Regions from separate parts of the Necropsobacter rosorum genome, predicted to be linked through region 4. Evidence: riboswitches for the same ligand, from Rfam matches in the RefSeq annotation. Region 4 holds a riboswitch; each other region holds the start of a gene.

Region 1 (6,161 bases), 480 kb from region 4:
TAATGGATAGAAGAAGACGACCGCCGCTTTACCTGCGATATGTTGTTTTAAATTGAAGTTATCAACGATTTCACCGTTGCCTAAAACTGCCGATGCGGTAAAATCCGGTGCTTGACGAGTCACTAATACCATAGTAAAAATCTCCTATTGAAAATGAATAAAAAATTTTGCCGTTAATTGAAAGAAAAGCAAAATTAACGGGTTTTATTGTAAAAAAACACACCGCAGTTTAATAGTCGATTTTGTCTATTAAACCGATTATCATAATCTTAAATTAAAAACGACAGGAACGAATTATGACGCATAAACATTCATTATCCACCGCATTGGTGCATGCCGGACGCAACAAACGGGTAACGCAGGGCAGTGTGAATCCGGTGATTCAGCGCGCTTCTTCTTTGGTATTTGAATCGCTGGAGGACAAACGGCAGGCGACCCGCAAGCGGGCGCAGGGCGGCCTGTTTTACGGGCGGCGCGGCACATTGACGCACTTTGCGCTGCAGGATCTGATGTGCGAGCTGGAAGGCGGCGCGGGTTGTTATCTCTATCCTTGCGGTGCGGCGGCAGTGACGAATAGTATTCTGTCTTTTGTCTCCAGCGGCGATCATGTGCTGATGACCGGTGCGGCTTATGAGCCGACGCAGGATTTCTGTCATATTATCTTGAAAAAAATGGGGGTGGAGACCACCTTTTATGATCCGCTGTGCGGCGCGGGCATCGCCGAGCTGGTGCAGCCGAATACCAAAGTGGTGTTTCTGGAATCGCCCAGTTCGCTGACCATGGAAGTTCCGGATATTCCAGCGATGGTGCGGGCGGTACGCAGTAAGAAACCCGACGCGGTAATTATGATCGATAACACTTGGGGCGGCGGAATATTATTTAAAGCGCTGGAACATGATATTGATATTTCCATTCAAGCCGGTACCAAATATCTGGTCGGGCATTCCGACGTGATGATCGGCACGGCGGTTGCCAATGCGCGCTGCTGGGATCAGCTGCGCGAACAGTCTTATTTAATGGGACAAATGGCGGATGCCGACAGCGCTTATACCACCGCCCGCGGTATCCGTACGCTGGGAGTGCGTTTAAAACAGCATGAGGCAAGCAGCATCGAGGTGGCACAATGGCTGGCGCAGCGGGAGGAAGTGAAAGCGGTTTATCATCCGGCGCTGCCGAGCTGCCCGGGACATGAGTATTTTGTCCGGGATTTCAGCGGTTCAAGCGGGCTGTTTTCATTTGAACTGCGACAAAAACTGACGCCGACCCAGCTGGAAAATTTTATGAATCATTTTGCACTGTTCAGTATGGCGTACTCTTGGGGCGGTTTCGAATCGCTGATTTTATATAATCAACCGGAGGATATTGCGCGCATCCGCCCGGGAATTCCGCGCAAATTAAGCGGCACCTTAATTCGCCTGCATATCGGGTTTGAGGATGTGGCGGAGCTGATCGCCGATTTGGAAGCGGGTTTTGCGCGGTTACAGGATTAATTAGACAAGGGGCGTGATTCGCCCCTTTTTTGTGCCTGTCGGCATAAAATCTGTTTTCACTGCCGACCGGAACGGCAAAAGTGCGGTGAAAATTTCGCCGGTTTCGCTGTGGCGCTACGGCGTGCCTTTCACATCAATAATCATCACTTCAGATTGCGAACCCAAACGCAGCGGAATGCCCCAGAAGCCGTAACCGGAGGTGACGAAAAAATGCCCGTTGCCGATTTTGGCATAGCCGTAATCCAAACGGTACATCAGCGAGGTAATCAGATTGGCGGGGAAAATCTGCCCCTTGTGGGTATGCCCCGACACTTGCAGATCAACGGGCAATTCGGCATGCAGGGCAATTTCCGTCGGACGGTGATCGAGCAAAAAGACCGGCAGGCGCGTATCGACGCCGTGCAGCAGTTGTGCGGTGCTCGGGCGATCGCCGAGCAGATCGTCATTGCGCCCGACTAGCACCATGCGGTTGTCCACCGGCAGGGTTTGATCCATTAACAAGGTAATGCCCGCCCGGCGGATTTCATGCGCGATAGCCTGTTGATGACCGAAAAAATCATGATTGCCGAGGGTGGCGTACACGCCCAGCGGCGCGCTCAGTTGCGCCAGATGAGGCCGCATGTTTTGCGCCAGATAGGCATCGGTGTTATCGTCCATGATATCGCCCGGCAGCAGAATCATATCCACGTTTTCCTCGTGCATAATCTGTGCCAGCCGATCCAATTGCCGGGCGCCGAACAGCGTGCCTAAATGCAAATCGCTCGCCACGCCGAGGCGTAACGGTTGCAGCGGTTTGTCGAGGGTGATTTGATAATGTCGCACTGTCGGCGTGTAGGCATTATAGACGCTCAGCCCGAGCAACCCCGCCAGTGCCGGCAGATAGGCAAGGCGTAAAGTGCGGTTCAGTTTGTCGCGGTTTACGTTATTGCGCAGCAGGCGGTAAATCAGCGCGGCAGCGATACTGATAAACGCGGCAAACAGCAGAAAAACCAGAATTAACGCGCTTAAACGGAACATCGGCTGAAGGCGGAACACGGTCAGCAGAATAATGCCGTTGGCCGCCAGATAATTAAAGATAGCGATAGCTCGGCGGGTTTTATGCCCGATTTTGCCGCTGAGAAGCCAGTACAGCGTGCGGTTGAACAGATGGATAAACAGCTGTAACAGGATAACCGAGACGGCAAAAATAATATAATGACGAAGTTCCATTGCTTTCCTTGCTTTCAAATGTAAAAAAGTGCGGTGATTTTAACCGCACTTTCGCTGAATTGAAAGCCGCAATCTTAGTTGAGCTTCACTTCGGTGAGCCATTTTTCGATTAAACGTTTGCTTTCCGTATCGGATCCGAAACGCTCGAAATCAAAATCAATCAGTTTCAGATCCTTCGGGTTGACGGAGTTCGGCGAGGCTTGAGCGTGAATGTTAGTCGGGATTTGATACATTTTCTCCTCGCGCCAGGCGATTTCCTGCGCGTCCGCCGTCAGCGCCCAATCCATAAACAGCTTGGCATTGTCCGGATTGCGTGCGCCTTTCAGAATGCTGATGCCGCCCAGCGAATAACTGTCGCCGTCACAAGGCAGAATGGCTTCCACCGGCGCGCCTTTTTCCTTTTCCGAGGCATAACCGTTCACAAAGCCGATCGTTACCGCCGCATCGCCGCGCGACAGATTGGATTTTTCCGTACCGCTTTTGGCATATTGCGAAATATTGTTGTGCAGCGCGTTTAAATAACGAAAGGCTTCTTCTTCGCCCCACAGCTGGATCAGCGTGGCGATAAAGGTATAGCCGGTGCCGGTATTGCGCGGGTCGGGCATTTGAATCTGATCTTTCAGGCGCGGATCGAGCAGGTCTTTCCAGCATCGAGGATAATCCCGAATGCCGAGTTGTTTGAATTTTTCCGTATTCACCCCGATGCCGAGCACGATAATATAACCGATGGCGGTGTAATCGCCTTTTTCTTCCAGCAGGCGTTTAAATTGCGGCATGGTTTCCGCCTGATAGGGGGAGCGGTAAGGTTGCAGCAGACCTAACTGGGCGGCCTGAAAGTGCGGTTCAATAGTACCGCCGTACCAGATGTCCGCTTGCGGCAGCGCCTGTTCCGCTTTGATTTTCGCAAGGGTCGCGCCGGTGCTGTTGCGTACGAATTTGGTGTCCACATGATATTTTTGGGCGAATGTTTTCACCATTTTTTCGCACACATTATGCTGCACGCTGCAATACACCGTCAGCTTGCCCGCCGCTTGTGCGCCGTTCAGCCCGGCAAAGGGCAGCCAGAATAATAAAAGCAGCCTGAACGGAATACGACGGCGTTGAGGGACAGTGATTGGTTTGGGAGAAAATAATTGCATAGTGTTTCCTTATATAAAAGATCGACCAGCAATATTGACGAAGCAGAACGGCAGATTCAACCTCCGCCAGCATAACGGCGGCGGTTTGCGATTAGTTTCCTACGTCAGTATTAACTGTATCAGGTTCACGGGTATGATCTCAGCTATTGCTAGCACCCCGACTAACGGTTGTTCAATGCGTCGATCATCACGGCACCGGTGCGGCAATGATCGACAGCGCTTTAGTATAATCGGCTTTGCTGAATTGTCAAAATCCGATGTGATGTTGTTCAACCGGCGTTGAGGCCGGCAATTTTATTATCCGGTTTGCGGCAGTCGGACTCAGTTGAGTTTCACTTCCCGCACCCAGCGTTCGATCAAGCGTTTTGCCTCCGCATCGGAGCCGAAACGGTCGAAATCAAACGGAATGAGATTTAACGCCTCGGGAGCGGGAGCATCCGGCGATAATTCGGCGTTGACGTTGGTCGGATACTGATAGATTTTCTCATCCTGTAGCGCCAGTTGCTGCGCTTCGGCACTTAATGCCCAGTCCATAAACAGTTTGGCATTGTCCAGATTGCGCGCATTGCGCAGAATACTGATTCCGCCCAGCGAATACGGCGTGCCTTCGCACAGCGTTTGCATCGTCACGGGGGCGCCTTTGGCTTTTTCCAGCGCATAACCGCTTAAAAAACCGATGCTCACCGCCACCTCGCCGCGTGAAAGCAGCGTTCGTTCCACCCCGCTTTTGGTATATTGGGAAATATTCTGATTAAGCGCTTTCAAATAGTCAAACGCCTTGTCTTCGCCCCATAATTGTACCGCGGCGGTTAAAAAGGTATAACCGGTGCCGGAGCTTCTCGGATCCGGCAGTTGAACCTGATTTTTCAGGCGCGGATCGAGCAGATCCCGCATACATTTGGGATAATCCGATATGCCGAGCTGACGCAGTTTTTCGTGGTTCATGCCGAGGCCGAAAATGATCATATAGCCGATGGAGGTGAATTCTCCTTTTTGGCGCATCAATTCCTGAAATACCGGCAGAATTTCCGCCTGACGGGGCGAACGGTAGGCGTGCAGCAAACCCAGCGCACCGGCCTGAAAGTGCGGTTCAATGGTGCCGCCGTACCAGACATCTGCCTGCGGCAGGGATTGCTCGGATTTGATTTTCGCCAACGCGGCGCCGGTGCTGTGGCGCACGAAGCGAGTGTCAACCTGATATTTTTGGCCGAAAACGTTTGCCACCCGTTCGCATACGTCATATTGCATGCTGCAATAGAGGGTGAGTTTTCCCGCCGCCTGTGCCGGGTTGGTATGGATGAATCCGAAAAGCATGGCCAGCGTAGCCAGAATCGATGTCCTTGTCATGGTGTTTATCCTTAAATGTTATCGCGTTGTGCGGTGCACTAAAAAAGTGCGGTGAAAATAACCGCACTTTGCTTTAAAGAGATAAGCTGAGACAGCCAATCGTGTTATACCGTAGTTTGAAAGATCACTTCATCGGCTTTTTTGGTGTAGCTGCCGATTTGATCGAAGTTCATATAACGGTAGGTGTCGTCCTTATCCTGCTGCAAATCCGCCGCGTAAGACAGGTATTCTTCCGGAGTCGGCAGTTTGCCCAGCAAGGCCGAAACCGCCGCCAGTTCGGCGGACGCCAGATAAACGTTCGCGCCTTGTCCTAAGCGGTTCGGGAAATTGCGGGTGGAGGTGGACACCACGGTGGCATGATTGGCGACGCGTGCCTGGTTGCCCATACACAGGGAACAACCGGGAATTTCCACGCGCGCGCCGCTTTTGCCGAAGATGCTGTAATAGCCTTCTTCCGTCAGCAGGGCTGCATCCATTTTGGTCGGCGGCGCGACCCACAGGCGGGTCGGGATCATGCCTTTGAATTTCGCCAGTAATTTGCCTGCGGCACGGAAGTGACCGATATTGGTCATACAGGAACCGATAAACACCTCGTCGATCTTGTCGCCCTGCACCTCGGACAATAAGCGGGCATCGTCGGGATCGTTCGGGGCGCATAAAATCGGTTCTTTGATGTCGTTCAAATCGATTTCGATCACCGCGGCGTATTCGGCATCGGGATCCGCTTCTAAAAGTTGCGGGTCGGCAAGCCATTTTTCCATTCCTTTGATGCGCCGTTCCAGCGTTCTGCGATCGCCGTAACCTTCGGCGATCATCCATTTCAGCAGAACGATATTGGAGTTGAGATATTCGATGATCGGCGCTTTATCCAGCTTAATGGTACAGGCCGCTGCCGACCGTTCCGCCGAGGCGTCGGACAGTTCGAACGCCTGTTCCGCTTTTAAGTGCTCCAGCCCTTCGATTTCCAGAATCCGGC
Region 2 (6,161 bases), 490 kb from region 4:
ACCTGCAAAAACAGGCGCGCGGCAAGGGGAATATTAAAAAACAGGTGAGCGATTAAAATACCGCTTAAGCCGTAAATCTCCGGCCGCCACTGAAAACCGAGCCACGCACTCAGCCGCGCCAGCCAGCCGGCATGGCCGTAAACGCCCATTAAGCCGAAAACCGCCACCAGCGCCGGCAGCACAAAGGTGAGGGAAAACAGCCGTAATACCGCATTTTTCAGCACCAGTTTCTGATAAAAAAAGGCTCTGGCGAACAGCGCGCCGATCAGCACGGATAACAGCGCCGACAAGGCGGCCTGAGCAAAACTGAAAGCGATAATATGCCGCAGATAGTCATCATGCCGCACATCCTGCCAGCCGTATTGTCCGCCGGCGGCAAATACCGCCTGCAACGCAACGGCGTAAAACAGCACTAAAAACAGGATAACGCCGATACCGCCCCAATAATCGCGCGGCCAGAAACGGCCGGTAAATCGCCGTGCCATTATCGGGTCAGGCTGATCTGCCAGGTGTGGATCCAGCGTTTGACCTGTTCCGGACTCAGCTTCAGGGTATCCAATACCGGCGCTTGTCGCTGACGGGCGGTTAAGGCATCAAAGTGCGGTTCGATTTCCGTCTGAATAACCGGCAGCATCACGTTATTCAGCGCGATTTCCTTTTGCGCCGCCGGGCTGATTAAAAACTGTAGAAACTGCCCGGCACAGGCATTGTCCCGATTCGCCACCAGTGCCGCCACTTCAATCTGCAACACGCCGCCTTCGCTGAATTCCGCCGCCGCGTAATGATCTTTTTGCTCCTGCAACAGATGATACAGCGGAGAGGTGTTATAACTTAATACCAAATCCGCCTCGCCTTGCAAAAACGCACCGTAAGTCTCCGACCAGCCCTTGCCCACCGTGACCGTATGCTGCGCCAGCGTGCGCCATGCCTGCGCAACCTGCTCCGCCGGATACACCGCATTCATCCACAGCACCAGACCGCGCCCGACGCTGCTGACCCGCGGATCCTGATAAATCACGCGCAAATCCCGGCGTTCCACCAAGTCTTTCAGGCTGGCGGGCGGATTTTGCAGTTTGGTTTTATCGTAAATAAACGCATATTGCCCGAAATCATAAGGCAAAAAGGTGTTGTCCTGCCAGTCCGACGGCAACGCCAGCCCATTCAGATCCACCTGATTTTCAGCGAACAGGCCGGTTTTGCGCGCCTCCTCCAGCATATAATTATCCAGCCCCAGCACTACATCAGCAGCGGTTTTCCGCCCTTCCAGCCGCACGCGGTTAAATAAGGTGCCGGCGCTGTCAAACGAAACATAATTGACCTGACATTGCGTGTGAGCCTGCTCAAACAAGGTTTTCACTTTCGGCCCGGCGCCCCAATCCGACGTGAAAGTATCGTAGGTATATACGTTTACCGTTTGCGCCTGCACGGCGCAGGCCGTCGCGCAAAGTGCGGTCAGAAATAAGACGGATTTTAATTGAAACATAGCATCTCCTGATTATCCTTGCTGATAAGCCCAGTGATTGGTCGGGCCGTGTCCGTGGCCAATGCCGAGAGGATGGCTGATGGCGGCGGTAATGAAATCTTTGGCGGTGCGAATCGCCGCCTCCACCGACTGACCTTTCGCCAGCTCCGCCGTAATACAGGCGGAAAAGGTACAGCCCGTGCCGTGCGTATGACGGGTCGGATAGCGTTCGCTTTGCAGGGTAAACCGTTCCGTCGGCGTAAAGATCCAGTCACGGCACAACGGGCTGCGCGAATCAGCGCTGTGACCGCCCTTGATCACCACGTTTTTTACTCCCAGTTCCTGCAAACAGGCGGCGGCACGCTGCGCACTGTCGTCATCGATAATGTCGATCCCGGTCAGTGCCTGCGCCTCCGGCAAATTCGGGGTCAGCACTTCCGCCAGCGGCAACAAGGCAGCTTTCATCGCGCTGACGGCATTTTGCTGCAATAAAGGCGCGCCGCCTTTTGCAATCATCACCGGATCCAGCACCAGCGGGCCGAAGCGATACCGCTTCAATGCGGCGCTGACACATTCAATTACCTCGGCGCTACCCAACATTCCGATTTTAAACGCCGCGATCGCAAAATCCTGCGCCACCGCCTGCAACTGCGCTTCAATTGTCGGCAGCGGAACGGCATGAATATCAAACACGCCCAGCGTATTTTGCGCCGTTATCGCGGTGATCACCGTCGTTCCGAACACACCGCGCATCTGGAAGGTTTTCAGATCCGCCTGAATACCGGCACCGCCGCCGCTGTCGGAGCCGGCGATAGTCAACGCCTGAGGAATATTAGACATAGTTCACCTCCGCGCGTTGGCGCACCTGTTGCGCGCTGACCGCCGCCAGCTGATCTAACAGTGCGGTGCAAAATGAACCGGTTTGGGTAGGCAATAACCCTGCCGCCGCCAATTCACCGGCAACGGCGTACAGCGTGCAAGCCTCGACGCAGGCCTGAAAATAATCCGTTTTTTCAACCACGCCGGCAAAGGCGGCGCACACCGCGCCCAATAAACAGCCGGAGCCGGTAACCCGCGGCAATAACGGCGTGCCGTTGGTAATTTTGGCGACCTGAACACCGTCGCTGATGACATCGGTTGCGCCACTGAGCGCGACCACGCAACGATAGCGCTCGGCTACACGTTTCGCCGCCAGTACCGGATCAGCCTCACCGCAGCCGGCATCCACGCCTTTCGCCTGCCAGTCGATTCCCGCCAATGCGGCGATTTCACCGGCATTGCCGCGAATCAGCGCAAATTGCACCTCCGCCAGCAGCCGTTGTACCGCCGCCCGCCGGCATTGGGTCGCACCGACGCCCACCGGATCCAGCACCACCGGAATACCCACTCGATTGGCGCTTTGTCCCACCAGACTCATCGCCTCCACATCGGTACCGTTTAAGGTGCCGATATTCAGCAGCAACGCCTGCGCAAAGCGGGGAATCTCCGCCGCCTCCGCCGGATTGAGCGACATCAGCGGCGAGGCGCCCAGCGCCAGCAAACCGTTCGCCGTATAATTGGCGACCACCAGATTGGTCATGCAATGCACCAGCGGCTGATGTTCACGAATAAGATTGATCGTATTGAATTGCATAGTTTTTCCTTTCAGTGAAAAAAGAATGACCAGCAATATTGACGGTATAGAAAGGCAAATCGGACAATTAGTTTCCTACGTCAGTATTAACTGTATCAGGTTCACGGGTATCATCTCAGCCATCTCGGCACCCCGACTAACAGCGCTTAAGTCTATAATGTTTGGCGCGGCGAAACAATACCTTTGACACACAGTTTTATATCGCCAACGCCGCCGATTTCCCTTACAATTTCGCCATGCCGTTTTTTACATAAGGATTTTCTATGCCGCCGTCCCTTCCGCCTTGCGCCGCCACATTGCGTCAATTCGCCGCGCTGCTGCGCGTTTATTTTCCCGAACATTACACTGAAGACACCGAGCGCCAAATTGCACAGACGCTGCAAAATCCCGACACGCCGCTCGCCCGACTCGGCTATGCGGCGGCGATGTCGACATTCTGCACCGAAGTACTGCAAAAACAACCGCACTTTTTGCACCAATGCTGGCAGCATATTCCGCAACTTGAGCAGTGCGGCAATTACGCCCAACAATTGCGGGAATTGCTGGCGCCGGTGCAAACCGAAGCCCAGCTGTATAACAGCTTGCGCCGGTTTCGCTATCGGGAACTGGCTAGGCTCAGCATCTGCCAGAGCCTCAATGCCGGCACGGTGGAAGCGATTTTGCTGCGCTTATCGCAGCTGGCGGAAAGCCTGATTATCGCCGCGCGGGATTGGCTGTATGTGCAGGCCTGCGCAGAAATGGGCACGCCGGTCGATCAGGACGGCAAACCGCAGCAGCTGTATATTCTGGGAATGGGAAAACTCGGCGGGTTCGAGCTGAATTTTTCATCCGATATTGATCTGATTTTCACTTATCCCGCTAACGGCGAAACCGTCGGTGCCCGTCGGGCGGTGGAAAACAGCAAATTTTTCACCCGTCTGGGTCAGCGTTTGATTAACGCGTTGGATCAATACACGCCGGACGGTTTCGTATATCGTACGGATATGCGTTTGCGCCCCTTCGGCGACAGCGGCGCGCTGGCGCTCAGCTTTAATGCCATGGAACAGTATTATCAGGAACAGGGGCGCGACTGGGAACGTTACGCCATGCTCAAAGGGCGGATTCTGGGTGCCGATCCGCAGGATCCGAACGTTAAGACGTTGCAGCAACTGCTGCGCCCTTTTGTGTACCGCCGTTACATTGATTTCAGTGTGATTCAGGCGCTGCGGGAGATGAAAGGCAAAATCGAACGCGAAGTGCGTCGCCGCGGCTTAACCGACAACATCAAACTCGGCGCCGGCGGCATTCGGGAAATCGAATTTATCGTGCAGGTGTTTCAATTGATCCGCGGCGGGCGGGAAATCAGCCTGCAAAGCCAGCAACTATTACCCCTGCTGCCGCGGCTTGCCGCCTTACAATTGCTCAGCACGCAGCAGGCGGAACAATTGCGTCTGGCGTATTTGTTTCTGCGGCGGGTGGAAAATGTGCTGCAGGCGATAAACGATCAGCAAACCCAACTGCTGCCCACCGATGAGGCCGATCGTCGCCGTTTAATCGCCGCCTGCGCCTGTTTCACCCAGCAAAATCCGCAGGGACAAATCGAAGAAATTCGTTATCCGATTGAAAACTGGGAAGATTTTTACGCCGTATTACAATCTCATCAACAAAAAGTGCGGTCGGTTTTTCATCATTTAATCGGGGAAGAAGATGAAAAAGAAAATCATACGCAGGCCAATGGCTGGCATGATTTTCTGGAGGCGGATCTCAACGAGGAAGACATCGAAGACATGCTGCGCAGCAACGGGATCGATGCCCAATATCACGCCGAGATTATTGCCAAACTGGCGCAATTCCGCACGGATTTATCGCACCGCGCCATCGGCAGCCGCGGTCATGTGGTGCTGGCGCAATTAATGCCGGTGCTGTTGGCGCAGGTGTTTTGTCATCAGCAGTATCAGGCGCTACTGCCGCGCATGCTCAATATTGTGGATAAAATCGTCACCCGCACCACCTATCTGGAACTGTTAGTGGAAAATCCGCAGGCGCTGACCCAGCTAATCGAACTGTGTTCACAATCGGAAATGATCGCCGCGCAAGTGGCACGCTATCCGATTCTGCTGGATGAATTGCTGGATCGCAACGCGCTGCTCAATCCCGTGGCTTACCGCCAGTATCCCGCCGAATTGCGGCGCTATCTGCTGCGTCTGCCGCCGGATGACGAAGAGCAGTTTATCGACGGTTTGCGCCAGTTTAAACAATCCGTTTTGCTGCATGTGGCGGCGGCGGATATTCTGGGCGCCCTGCCGGTGATGAAAGTCAGCGATCATCTGACCTTTCTGGCCGAAGCCATTATCGATGCGGTGGTGAATTCCGCCTGGCAGCAGATCAGCCGCCGTTTCGGTGTGCCGGCGTTTCTGAGCGAAAACCAACGGGGTTTTCTGGTGATTGGTTACGGCAAACTGGGCGGCATTGAGCTGGGTTATAAATCGGATTTGGATCTGGTGTTTCTGTATGACGGTTCGCGCAGCGGGCAAACCGTCGGCGGCAAAAAAACCATCGACAGCCACCAGTTTTATCTGCGGCTGGCGCAGAAAATCGTCAGTATTTTCAGCATGAATACCAGCGCCGGCGTGTTGTATGATGTGGATATGCGTCTGCGCCCTTCCGGCGATGCCGGACTGCTGGGCTGTTCGCTGGCCGCCTTTGAAAACTATCAGCTTAACGAGGCCTGGACTTGGGAAAAGCAGGCCTTGGTGCGCAGCCGTGCGGTTTACGGCGAGCCGTTATTGCGGGAACGCTTTGAAAATATCCGCCGCAACGTGCTGTCGGCAGCGCGCGATTTGGACGGCTTACGGCAAGATGTGCGCGAGATGCGCGAGAAAATGTATCAACATCTGAGCCGAAGCGGCGCAAATGAATTCAATATCAAAACCGATCGCGGTGGTATCACCGATATCGAATTTATCGCTCAATATCTGGTGCTGGCCAATGCGCCGCAAAATCCGTCGCTGGCGGTCTGGTCGGATAATGTGCGCATCTTTGAGGTGATGGCCGAAAGTGCGGTCATTTCCGCGCCAGTTTGTGAAC
Region 3 (6,161 bases), on a different contig from region 4:
CAACATGCATCAGGCGCGCGGCGATCAAATCTACCTGATTACCGGACGTACTGCCGGCAAAGATGATCAGGTGACGCCGATTCTGGCAAAAGCCTTAGATATCAAAAATATGCAGCCGGTCAATTTTATGGGCGGCAAAGCGCACAGCACCAAATATGACAAAACTCCGGCAATCATCGAACATAAAATCAGCATTCACTACGGCGACAGCGATGATGATATTTTAGCCGCCAAAGAGGCGGGAATCCGCGGCATCCGCGTATTAAGAGCGGCAAACTCCACTTACCTGCCGCTCCCGCAAGCCGGCGGTTACGGCGAAGAAGTAATTATTAACTCCGCCTATTAAACCCGCTTTGCAAAACGCACGCCGTACCGAAACGCGGATTATGCCGGTACGGCCTCTGAAACCGCAACGATATTATCGGGTTGGTCAACCGACCAAATTGAGCATACAGGATTTGAAATTATGCGGGAAAGTGATCGGCTTTCCCGTTTTTTAATTGAATAGAATACTGACTTGCAGGCCTTTTTCCTGCTTGGCATTCAGCCCGTTTTTTAACCGCACTTGATAATGATGCAGCTGTGCAATGCGATATACAATCGACAATCCCAGTCCGCTGCCCTTTTCGTTTTGCCCCGCCGGGCGGTAAAAGCGTTGTCCGAGTTTTGTCAGATCCGCTTCCTCCACACCGCCGCCGTTGTCTTCCACCACAATGCGATCGTGAGTTAAACGCACCGTCACCGTGCTGCCGGCGCGGCCATAACGGATGGCATTGTCGATCAGATTGCGCAGCATTAAAGACAGCAACAGCGGTTGTCCCTGCCGCTGCGGCGGCAGCGCCTGTTGTTCAAAGGCCAGCTCAATGCCGCTTTTCCGGGCGCTGAAATATAATTCACCGATCAGCGAGGGAATCAGTTTATCCCAGTGAATCGTTTCTAAATTATCCAGTTGTTGAAGGTTATCCAGACGGGAAAGGGTCAGCAGCTGTTCGACCAATTGGGTGGCGCGATCAATGCCCTGGGTCAGATGTTTCAGCGCCTGTTCGCGCACCGCATTGTCGTCACCGGCAAGCTGTGCCACTTCGGTCTGAATCCGCAATGCGGCAAGCGGGCTGCGCAGCTCATGAGCGGCATCGGAGGTAAAACGGCGTTCGCGCAGCAACATGCTGGCCGTGCGGTCAAAAAAGCGGTTTAATTCGTTCACCAGCGGCAGAATTTCACGCGGCACATGTTGTACGGATAATGCCGTATTATCTGCCGGCGCACGCTGACTGAGCTGTTCACCGACCCGGCGTAAGGCGCGCAGCTCCCGGCTGATGACCCACACAATTAAACCGAGCAGAAACGGCAGGCTGGCAAACCAAATCCACATTTGGCCGAACACCATATTCTGAATCAGGTTTTCCCGATAGCCCAGCTCCTGCCCCACCGCTACGATCAGGCGATCGCCCAGCGGCAGCCAAAAAATGCGCCACTTATCCTCGCTGTCCCGGATGTTTGTCACCGAAAATCCGCGTGCCGGCGCAAAAATAAAACCGTCGCCGTTCTCACCGTCGCTGAGTACGATTTCGCCGTTAGGGGTGAAAACCGCAAAGGCCAGCGCATTGCCGTCATAGCCTTTTTTCGGCATAAAACGGCGACGATTTTTATATCCGTTGAAAAACTCGGGGCGGTGCCGTTCGATTAATATCGTCCGCAAGTCGGAAGACGCCAGCCGTTTGGCAAATAAAATCTGCTGCGCATCAAACACTTCATTGACTTCTTTGCGCACCTGTAACCAAGCCACCGCAGTGGAGATCGTCCATACGATCAGCGCGATAAACGAGAGCATAATAATCAAGCGAAAACGCAGGCTGGCAGGTTTAGCTGTTTTCATCCGCTTTTCCCAACGCATAACCGACACCGTGCACGGTGCGGATAAACTGTTTACCCAATTTTTGCCGCAGGTTGTAAATATGCACTTCCAGCGCATTGCTGCTGACTTCGTCATCCCAAGTGTAGAGTTTTTCCTCAATGGCGGAACGTGACAGCACTCTGTCTTTATGGTGCATAAAAAGTTCCAGCAGCTTATATTCCCGGGTGGTCAGCGCCACTTCCTGCTCATGCAGAAAAACCTTATGCTGATTCGGATCGAATTTGACCGGGCCATGGGCAATAACCGGATTAGTATGACCATAACGGCGCCGGATCAGCGCCTGCAAGCGGGCAACCACTTCCGCCAGCGCAAAGGGCTTGCATAAATAATCGTCCGCGCCGCGCTGCAAACCGGTAATGCGCTCATCCAGCGTATCCCGTGCGGTCAGAATCAGCACCGGCACATCTTCACTGTCGTTGCGCCAGCGTTGCACAATATCCAGACCGTCCATTTTCGGCAAGGTCAGATCCAGCACTACGGCGTCATAAGGCGCGGCTTTCACTGCCTGCAAGCCGGTGTTTCCGTCGGTAAACCAATCCACGCTGAAACCGGATTGGGTTAACCCGACTTTAATCCCGTCGCCGATTAACGGATCATCTTCAATTAATAAAATTCGCATAATTTTGACCGCACTTTTTATGATTGCATTACCGCGCCGGATCAGCTTAAATCCAGCCCCATTTGCCAGAATGCGGCTTCCATTCGGGTTGCCGTACTGAAAACGGTTCGCAGCTGCCGCCGCCGAGTGTCGCTTAACTCGGCACAAAAACTATCCAGCCTGCGGGCAAAATCTGCCGCCGCCTGCTGGAAATCCTCGCCGGCATAGGTATCGATCCACGCCTGATAAGGATTATGTGCCGTCGTTATGCCGGCCAGCCGTTTGCCAATCGCCGCATAGCCCAGCATACAAGGCGCCAGCGCAGTATAAAGTTCCGCCAGACCGCCTTTCACGCCGCAATCCAGCACATAACGGGTATATGCCACACAGGCGGGCGATTCCGCTTCGTTCATCAGCGCCTGCTCGGAAATGCCCCACTGACGGCAGAATGCAATATGCAGCTGAATTTCCTTTAACAGCAGATCATTGGCCTGATGGGCATACTGAATATGTTCGAAATTGTCCGCTTTAAAAATGCCGAGCGATAAGGCGCGGCTGTAATGAAACAAATATAAATAATCCTGTTTCAGATAATGCTGAAAACAGGATTCCGGTAAGGTGCCGTCCGCCAAACGGTTAACGAACGGGTGATAAATATAGGCTTCCCAATCGGTTTTTGCCGCTTCGATCAGCTGCTGTACCATAGACATAGATTCGCTCCCATAAAAAATTGATGATACGAAACTGCCGGGGAACACCGCTTGCGAAACACATCACGTTATCGATAACCGCGCGATAACCAAATTAGTTTCCTACGTCAGTATTAACTGCTTCAGGTTCACGGGTATGATCTCAGCGCGCATCCGGCACGCACCCCGACTAATTTCAGTGATTGAGTTTAGCGTAAAAAAAATAATTTGCCACCGAAAATTACGGTTTTACTTTTTCAACATGACGAATTTCGATCGTCGGTTTTTTCCAGGATTTATTCACATCACCGAATAATTTCACCTCATCGTTCGGCGTAATGTCCTGACCGTGCCATGCGCGACGGCTGATTTCCACTTCGATTTCACCGCTGGCGTCACGGAATAAGAAATCCCGTTTTCCCACCTGCTCGACAATTTTCCCCTGCAGCGCAATGAACTGATTGTCTTTCCAGCTGTCGGCATCGGCGACTTTCAACACCGGAAAATTAAACTCCGGACGGCGCGGCTGATTGGCCGTATCTACCGCCGGTTTGCTCGGATCTTTAAAGCCGCCGCGTACTTCATCTTTGCCATTCCAATCGCCGCGGGATTTTTTATCGCCATGATGTCTGCCATCGCGGTAATCGCAGCGGCCTTTACCGTTTTGCGGTGCCGGTTGAGTCATCTGGGTGCCGCCTTTTTGCTGTGATACGCTAATCTGTTCATTCTGTGCAACGGCAAACAGACTAACGGTTGATAATGCTAAAATTGTTGCTAAACTAAGTTTTTTCATAATAGGTCTCCAAAATAACATCGTAAGCAACAAGACGCTGTTGTCTTGTTGAGGCTTATTAAAACAATTAAATATTAAGAAAAACTTAAGACTATAAAATTTTACCCCAAGGACATGCTATGAATTGCACACCTCCGCCGGCAGCTGACGGTTCACCGTCAGTACAGGACGCCGCCGACCGGCCTCATTCGGCCCTCAATCACAATATAGAACAATCGCTGTTAGCTATCGCCAAACGGGAAGTGGTGCCCGCACTGGGCTGCACGGAACCCATTTCGCTGGCGCTGGCGGCGGCTACCGCGCGCAAATATTTAGCCGCCGAGCCGCAGAAAATCGAAGCGAAAGTGTCACCGAATTTAATGAAAAACGGCATGGGCGTTACCGTGCCGGGAACCGGTACGCTGGGGCTGAAAATGGCGGCGGCAATCGGGGCGACGGGCGGCGATCCGGATGCGGGTTTGGAAGTGTTAAAAAATATTAACGCCGAACAGGTCGCTCATGCCAAAGCGCTGATCAGCGCCGAAAAGGTCAAAGTCTCTATGCTGCAAACCGACCATCTGTTATATTCCGAGGCGACCTTATTTTGCGGACAGGACAGCGTTTGCGTGCGGATTGCGGCGCATCACGCCAATATTATTTATATTGAAAAAAACGGCGAAACCCTGTTTGCCAAGCCCTGCGCCGTTGACAACGAAAATTCTCAAGAAATTTTCACCGCACTTAGTGCAAAGGATATTTTTGATTTTGCCATGCGTGCGGATGAAAACAGTATTGCCTTTATCGCCGAAGCGGCACGCTTGAATGAAGCGCTGTCGCAGGAGGGATTACGCCAAGATTACGGGCTGCACATCGGGCGGACATTGCAAAAACACATCCGCAGCGGGCTGCTCAGCGATGATCTGATGAACCGCATCATCATCGCCACCACCGCCGCTTCCGATGCCCGAATGGGCGGCGCGAATTTACCGGCCATGAGCAATTCCGGCTCAGGCAATCAGGGCATCACCGCCACTATGCCGGTGGTTGTAGTCGCACAGCATTTGCAGGCTGATCGCCGGCGTCTAATCCGCGCGCTGTTTCTCTCTCATTTAATGGCGATTTATATTCACAGCAAACTGCCCAAACTGTCCGCTTTATGCGCGGCAACCACGGCGGCAATGGGCAGCTGTGCGGGGATCGCCTGGTTATTAAGTGGCAAATTCGAGACGATCAGCATGGCCATAAGCAGTATGATCGGCGATATCAGCGGGATCATCTGCGACGGTGCGGCAAACGGCTGTGCGATGAAAGTGTCCACCAGCGTGACCTCAGGCTATAAAGCGGTGCTAATGGCGCTGGATAACATACAGGTCACCGGTGATGAAGGGATCGTCGAACACAGTATCGACCGGTCCATCAACAATCTGTGCGATATCGCCTCGCGCAGCATGCAATATACCGATCGTCAGGTGATTGAAATTATGGTCAATAAACCGGCGGCCTGAGCGCAATCTCTACCGTTTACGTCAGGCAAAAAATAAGCGGCGATTAAGATCGCCGCTTTCTCTAACAATCATACCGATTAGGCATAAACCGGCAGGCGTTTACAGATTTCCAGCACTTTAGCTTTGGTAGAAAGCACCACGGCTTCATGGTTGTCTTTACCCAGACTGTCCAGCACGTCGCACATCCAGCCCGCCAGTGCTTTGGCGTCCTCTTGTTTGAAACCGCGACGGGTAATCGACGGCGTACCCACACGAATACCGGAAGTAATAAACGGTTTTTGCGGGTCATTCGGCACGGAGTTTTTATTCACCGTAATATTCGCCGCACCTAATGCCGCATCCGCCGCTTTACCGGTCAATCCCTGTTTGATAAAGCTGACTAAGAACAGGTGATTTTGCGTGCCGTTGGACACCACCTCAAAACCGCGCTGTTTGAAGACTTCGACCATCGCCTGCGCATTTTTTACTACCTGCGCCTGATAAGCTTTGAATTCCGGTTCCAGCGCTTCTTTAAAACATACCGCTTTCGCCGCAATCACATGCATTAACGGCCCGCCCTGACCGGCTGGGAACACCGCACTTTGCAGTTTTTTATACATTTCCTGATCGCCGCTGGCAGAAAGAATCAGACCGCCGCGCGGGCCGGCTAAGGTTTTATGCGTGGTGGTGGTTACCACATGGG
Region 4 (6,161 bases):
CAACGCCGACATGCGCTCAATATAAGCGCGCACGCGCTCCGGAAACACCAGCCCTTTCACGCAGGTGAGATTGCGCAGCATCGGAAACAGCAGAATATCTTCCAGCGATAATTCGCCATTGACCGCGTTTTCATTCACAATCAAAGGGGCGAGCTCCGCCAAATCGGCGTTTAAGCGTGCGATATATTGCGGCGTATTGGCCAGATTTTCGGCAAAATCGCCGATACTTTCGGTCTTCTTGGCAAGAAAATAACGCCGCGCGCTTTCCGTGGCATATTCCGCCAGCCCAAGCTGCACAAAACGCGGCAACAATAACCGGTTATAATACGCACCGACCGTTTTCATCCAGTTCTCCAGTGCCGGGCGAACCTGATCCGACAGCAGTTTGGCGCCGTAGTTATCGTCAATATAACGCACAATATCCAGACTTTCCGGCATCGCGCCGCCGTCATCTTTCACCAGAATCGGCACCATTTTTTTGCCGACCAGCCCGGTGGGCGTGGCTTCATCGTCATTTAGCAGCACCACCGTTTCCACCGGTATATTTTTCAAACCGAAAATCATGCGTGCGCGTACGCAAAACGGGCAATGATCATAAATGTACAGTTGCATCTTTTCCTCCGCTTAGTCCAACTCGGTGCTTACTGTAGCGCAATCGCCGGCGATGTGGCAAGGAATGGGCGGAATATTTATCAAAACTTGACTTCAATCACAGAATATTCACACAATTCCCTTTATTATCAACACGAACCAATGTGATGAGCAAAGGAGGAAACGATGTGGAAATCCGTATCTCAGGTGTTGGCCGATCAATTCGGCGCATACTATTCCATCAAAGAAAAGGTGAAAGTGCACAGTGGCGAAATGCACGAAGCCTGGGTGATTGATGACGGTATCCAACCGGTTTTTGTTAAAGTCAATGCCAAATCATACCGTTCCATGTTCCGCGCAGAAGCCGATCAGCTGACTCTGTTGGCCAAAACCAATACCGTCCGCGTTCCGCAGGTTTACGGTATGGGATGTTCTCAGGGACACAGTTTCCTGCTGCTGGAGGCGCTGCGCCTCACGCCGCCGACCGCTCGGACAATGGCGGAATTCGGCAGTCAGCTGGCGCAGCTTCATCTTGCCGGCAATGCCGAACATTATGGACTGGATTTCGATAGCTGGCTGGGGCCGGTTTATCAGCCGAACGAATGGAAAGATAATTGGGCGAAATTTTTCAGCGAACAACGTATCGGCTGGCAGTTGCAAATCTGTAAAGAAAAAGCGCTGGATTTCGGCGATATCGCGCTTATCGTCCGCACCGTCGCCGCCCGGCTGGCTAAACACAATCCCAAACCGTCGCTGTTACACGGTAACCTATGGATTGAAAACTGCGCCGTAGCAAATGAACATATGGTGGTGTATGATCCCGCCTGTTACTGGGGCGATCGGGAATGCGACATCGCGTTTAGCGAACTGTTCCAGCCCTTTGGCGCGGAATTCTATCAGAATTATGACCGCACTTATCCGCTGCAAGCGGCTTATCAGGAACGTAAAGCATTGTATCAGCTGTATTATTTACTCAATTTCAGCCACCGTTTTCACGGCAATTACATTGAATTGACGCGCAAATTTATTCATCGACTGTTAGGAGAATAGATGACTGTTAAAGCAATCATTTTTGATATGGACGGAGTGCTGATCGACTCCGAACCCTTATGGAAACAAGCCGGCGTTGAGATTTTCAACGCCTTTGATCTTCCCGTGACTTGGGCGGACATGGTCGCCCTGACCGGTTTGCCTTCGCGGGCTATCGTGGAAAAAATCTACCAAAAATATCACAACGCGCCGGTGCCGGCCGACGAAATGGCGAGCCGTTTAAATACGCACGCCATCGACATGATTTTAAAGCAAAAACCTCTGATGCCCGGGGTGACGGAAACGCTGGAAAAACTGACCGCACTGGGTTATCGGCTGGCGGTCGCCTCCGCCTCGCCGCGCAAATTGCTGGAGGAAATCACCCGCCGCTGCGACATCGCTCAGTATTTTGCCTATTTATCCTCCGCCACCGAACTGGATTACAACAAACCGCATCCGCAGGTTTATCTGCACGCGGCGGAACAATTACAGACCGCGCCCGGTGACTGCCTCGGTATTGAAGATTCGGTGATCGGCATGACCGCAGTGAAAGCCGCCTCCATGAAATGTGTCGTCATTCCGGATAATGCCACAAAAACCGATCCCCGCTGGTCGCTGGCGGATGCCAAATTAACCTCCCTGCGCGACATCAATCAGGCGTTACTCGAAAAGCTGGCCGCCCATTGACGGATATGCCGGCCGGCATTAGCGCCGCGATTTATCCGTATTCGCTCGCCGGCTATTGCGTTTATCCCAGCTGCCGGTGTAAGGCTTTAACCGCAGCCGGCACATCCTGCGCGCGCGTAATGGCCGAAATAACCGCAATACCGTCCGCCCCGAACGCGGCCAGCTGCGCGGCGCTTTCTTGGGTGATACCGCCGATAGCCACTAACGGTTTAGTTATGCCCTGCTCTCTTAAACGTGCGATAAATTCGCTTCCCACCGCCGGTTTTTGATCCGCTTTCGATTGGGTCGGAAAAATCGGGCCGACGCCCAAATAGTCAACATCCGCTGACGCCGCACCACGCTGTGCCTGCTCCAGCGTATTGACCGACAACCCGACGATCAACGTGCGGTCGGTTTGGGCGCGGATTTGCGCCGCCTGCATGTCCGACTGCCCCACATGAATGCCGTCCGCCGCAACCGCCAGCGCCAGTTCGACATCATCATTCACAATAAACGGCACCCGATAATGACGACACAAATCCCGGCATTGCAGCGCCAACTGTTTTTGCGCCGCGCGATCCTGTTCCAGTGAACCGAACCCTTTGTCCCGGAACTGAAAACAGGTAATGCCGCTTTCCAGCGCCTGCTGCAAAATACGCAGCAAATGTTGCGCGCGATCACCTGCCAAATGCCGGCAATCCTGACTGCCGGCAACAAAATATAACGTCAGCATTGTTTTTATATCAAACATCATCACTCCTGATCATAAATCGGCGTCAATTTTTCAATTTAAACAGCATTCGGATTTTTGCTGTCATCGCGTAAATAAAGGAAAAAGATGAATAAGGGAAAATAGCGAACGGAACGGATAAGTGAAAAAAGTATTTTGCATAATGAGTTTCCTACGTCAGTATTAACTGGATCAGGTTCACGGGTGTTATCTCAGCCTCCGCACGGAAGCACCCCGACTAACGGTGTTGAGTGTATAGGAAGTGAATCTAAAAGGCAAAAAGTTTATGGTGGCCACAAAAAAGCCATTCGGGATATCGAATGGCTGTAAGCGAAAAGCGTGAGGTGAAATTATTTTTTCTCACCGTATTTTTCGGCAAGCTGCGACTGTAATTGCTGTAATTCATTAGTCGCCTGCACCGCATGCTGGGTTTTATCCTGTAACGCTTTCACGCCCTCGTCGGTCGGATTTTTCATCAGCGCAAGGCTGTCTTTCATTAAATCACTGGATAATGCCAGGGTGGATTTCATTTTTTCTTTCAACGGTTTGATTTCAGGGCTTTGAATATCAAGCGCATTGAGGCTTTTTTCAATTTCGCTGATTTTGGTATTTAACTCATTAACCGCCTGTTCAATTTGCTGCGGATCCTGTGTGGCGACTTTTTTCTGAAATTCCGCCTGGAACGCCGCCTGCGCCTGTTGATTCGCCGCCCCCCAATCGGTCAGCTTTTTAAAATCCGCCGCTGGATCCGCTTTGTTACATGCCGCTACGAACAGAGCGAACACGATTGCCGCTCCGATTTTCAATACTTTATTCATTGTACTGTCCTTAATATGTTAGTGAAAATCTCACATAGATGATATATGAGCGCTTAATTTTACTCTGTGGCAGGCAAAGTTGCCAATCGATAAATTAAAAGTTTTGTAAAGATGCCAGCAACGGCAAGCCGAACTCCCGCCGCCAGCCGCACAATAACTCGGGCGGTTGAGCCTCATCCCGCTCGGCCTGCCAGCACCAGCGCATCAGTTCTTCCAGCGCTTTTTTGCCGGCAATCACTTCCGCAGGCAGATCCGGCGGGGTCAGGGCTTTTAATTCGCGTTGTAGCATTTTCAACGTGCTGCGGTAACGCGGATCATCGGCAAGGCGCTCAATCAGCGGCGGATACGCCTGTTCATCGATCCGTTTGACCTGATCAATAAGTTGCAGGATTTTTTTGCCGTGAATACGGACTTCGGAAGACGAAAATCCCATTTCCAGCAAGGTGGAAGTATGCTTGGGATGATGTTTGGCCGCCAGCCATAAATGCTCGCTTTTGACCACAAAATTTAACGCCAGATCCCGTTTCTTCGCTTCCTGATAACGCCACTTTGCCAGCAGTTTCAACCGCATCAGCTCAAGCCGATCCAAACGCCAGGCGTTGGCAATAGCCAAATACGCCTTGTCGCTGTCTTTGCTTTTTTCCCGTTTATTCAGCAGCGATTCGCAGTCATTTTGCACCGCACTTTGCCAGCGGGTCTGCGCTAAAGCCGTCTGCATCCGCCGATACAATGGCAGCAAATACCACACATCCGCCGCTGCATAGCGCAGTTGATTTTCCGATAACGGACGTGCCAGCCAATCGGTACGCGATGCGCCTTTATCAAGCTCCAGCTGAAAATAATGTTTAATCAGCGCAGCGAAACCAAGAGAATGACCGAGATTCAGAAAACTCGCCATCACCTGCGTATCCATCATCGGGCGCGGCAGCTGCTGAAAATAATGCTGGAAAACCTCCAGATCCTCGCTGCTGGCGTGCAGCACTTTGCACAGCGACGGATCCGCCAGTAATGCCACGAAAGGCGAAAAATCATCAATCTGATTAGGATCGATTAAACTGACCTGTTCACCGTCATACAGCTGAATCAGGCCTAAGCGCGGATAAAAAGTGCGGGTTCGCACAAATTCGGTATCTAACGCCACCGCACGTTGTTGCCGTGCCTGCCGGCAAACCTCGTCCAGCGCCTGATTGGTCGTTATCAGCCTAAAGTGCGGTGCATTTTCGATTTCTTTTATTAATATGGACATAATGTAAACCCAAAGTCGCCCGTTAATCTTTTAATTTTACGGGCAAAAATGATGGGCGGTTAAGCCCATCTTATACTGAATTACTGTGCCGCGCGTTTGGCGATTTCTTCTTCTCGCAGCACTCGGCGTAAAATTTTCCCCACGTTGGTTTTCGGCAACTCGTCGCGGAATTCGATCTCTTTCGGCACTTTATAGCGCGTTAAATGACGGCGACAATGCTGGCGCAATTCATCGCGGGTCAGGCTGTCGTCTTTTTTCACCACAAAAATCTTGATGGTTTCGCCGGACACTTCGTGCGGCACACCGATTGCCACCACTTCGGCGACTTTATAATTCAGCATCACCACATCTTCAATTTCGTTCGGATAAACATTAAAGCCGGAGACGATGATCATATCTTTTTTGCGATCAACAATACGCAGGCTATAGCTTTCATCCATAATCACAATATCGCCGGTGGCCATCCAACCGTCTTTCAGCACCTCCGCGGTGGCTTCCGGACGCTGCCAGTATCCCTGCATCACCTGCTCGCCTTTCACCCAAAGCTCGCCCGGCTCGCCCAAGGCGGCTGGCGAACCGTCTTCTTTAATAATTCTGATATCCGTATTCGGCACCGGCACGCCGATGGTGCCGTTATGTTTCACCACATTGATCGGACAGGCCGCAATTAACGGCGAACATTCCGTCATGCCGTAGCCTTCAATAATGCTGCAACCGGTGGTCTCATGCCAGCGGGTCGCCACCGATTGCTGAATCGCCATGCCGCCGCCGACAGACAGTTTCAGCGCGGAAAAATCCACTTCTTTGAAATTTTCGTTATTCAGCAAGGCATTAAATAAGGTATTCACGCCGGTAATGGCGGCGAAACGGTGTTTTCTCAGCTCTTTGACAAAACCGTCGATATCGCGCGGATTGGTGATTAACAGTGCGGTCACGCCCAGTTCGATAAACAACAGGCAATTCACCGTTAAGGCGAACACATGATACAGCGGCAGCGCCAGCACCGCTTTACGTTCGCGGCTGCGATCCCCGACAAAGGGGTAAGCTATCCATTTGGCCTGAAAAACATTGGTGATAATAT

What was found. Region 4 has a riboswitch for thiamine pyrophosphate ahead of thiE (thiamine phosphate synthase). Riboswitches for the same ligand answer to the same signal wherever they lie in the genome.
Region 1: linked by a shared signal. The riboswitch ahead of ACESOH_RS06235 (ABC transporter substrate-binding protein) and the one ahead of thiE (thiamine phosphate synthase) in region 4 are both predicted to bind thiamine pyrophosphate.
Region 2: linked by a shared signal. The riboswitch ahead of thiM (hydroxyethylthiazole kinase) and the one ahead of thiE (thiamine phosphate synthase) in region 4 are both predicted to bind thiamine pyrophosphate.
Region 3: linked by a shared signal. The riboswitch ahead of tenA (thiaminase II) and the one ahead of thiE (thiamine phosphate synthase) in region 4 are both predicted to bind thiamine pyrophosphate.

Annotation. Positions count from the first base shown of each region.
Region 1 is NZ_CAXSXF010000002.1:492,818-498,978, reverse strand. It holds gene ACESOH_RS06250 (peroxiredoxin C) at 1-132, opposite strand, end outside; gene metC (cystathionine beta-lyase) at 297-1,490, shown strand; gene ACESOH_RS06240 (metallophosphoesterase) at 1,605-2,699, opposite strand; gene ACESOH_RS06235 (ABC transporter substrate-binding protein) at 2,774-3,838, opposite strand; TPP riboswitch at 3,918-4,008, opposite strand; gene ACESOH_RS06230 (ABC transporter substrate-binding protein) at 4,160-5,185, opposite strand; gene acnB (bifunctional aconitate hydratase 2/2-methylisocitrate dehydratase) at 5,290-6,161, opposite strand, start outside.
Region 2 is NZ_CAXSXF010000002.1:502,460-508,620, forward strand. It holds gene thiP (thiamine/thiamine pyrophosphate ABC transporter permease ThiP) at 1-485, opposite strand, end outside; gene thiB (thiamine ABC transporter substrate binding subunit) at 485-1,483, opposite strand; gene thiD (bifunctional hydroxymethylpyrimidine kinase/phosphomethylpyrimidine kinase) at 1,496-2,302, opposite strand; gene thiM (hydroxyethylthiazole kinase) at 2,295-3,095, opposite strand; TPP riboswitch at 3,151-3,240, opposite strand; gene glnE (bifunctional [glutamate--ammonia ligase]-adenylyl-L-tyrosine phosphorylase/[glutamate--ammonia-ligase] adenylyltransferase) at 3,359-6,161, shown strand, end outside.
Region 3 is NZ_CAXSXF010000003.1:117,918-124,078, reverse strand. It holds gene aphA (acid phosphatase AphA) at 1-346, shown strand, start outside; gene qseC (quorum sensing histidine kinase QseC) at 497-1,876, opposite strand; gene ACESOH_RS07125 (response regulator) at 1,863-2,534, opposite strand; gene tenA (thiaminase II) at 2,576-3,223, opposite strand; TPP riboswitch at 3,306-3,401, opposite strand; gene ACESOH_RS07115 (YgiW/YdeI family stress tolerance OB fold protein) at 3,444-3,995, opposite strand; gene ACESOH_RS07110 (L-cysteine desulfidase family protein) at 4,115-5,479, shown strand; gene glyA (serine hydroxymethyltransferase) at 5,557-6,161, opposite strand, start outside.
Region 4 is NZ_CAXSXF010000002.1:16,577-22,737, reverse strand. It holds gene grxB (glutaredoxin 2) at 1-612, opposite strand, end outside; gene ACESOH_RS04145 (fructosamine kinase family protein) at 778-1,641, shown strand; gene hxpB (hexitol phosphatase HxpB) at 1,642-2,307, shown strand; gene thiE (thiamine phosphate synthase) at 2,369-3,037, opposite strand; TPP riboswitch at 3,169-3,263, opposite strand; gene ACESOH_RS04130 (PM1805 family lipoprotein) at 3,367-3,834, opposite strand; gene rnd (ribonuclease D) at 3,929-5,080, opposite strand; gene fadD (long-chain-fatty-acid--CoA ligase FadD) at 5,161-6,161, opposite strand, start outside.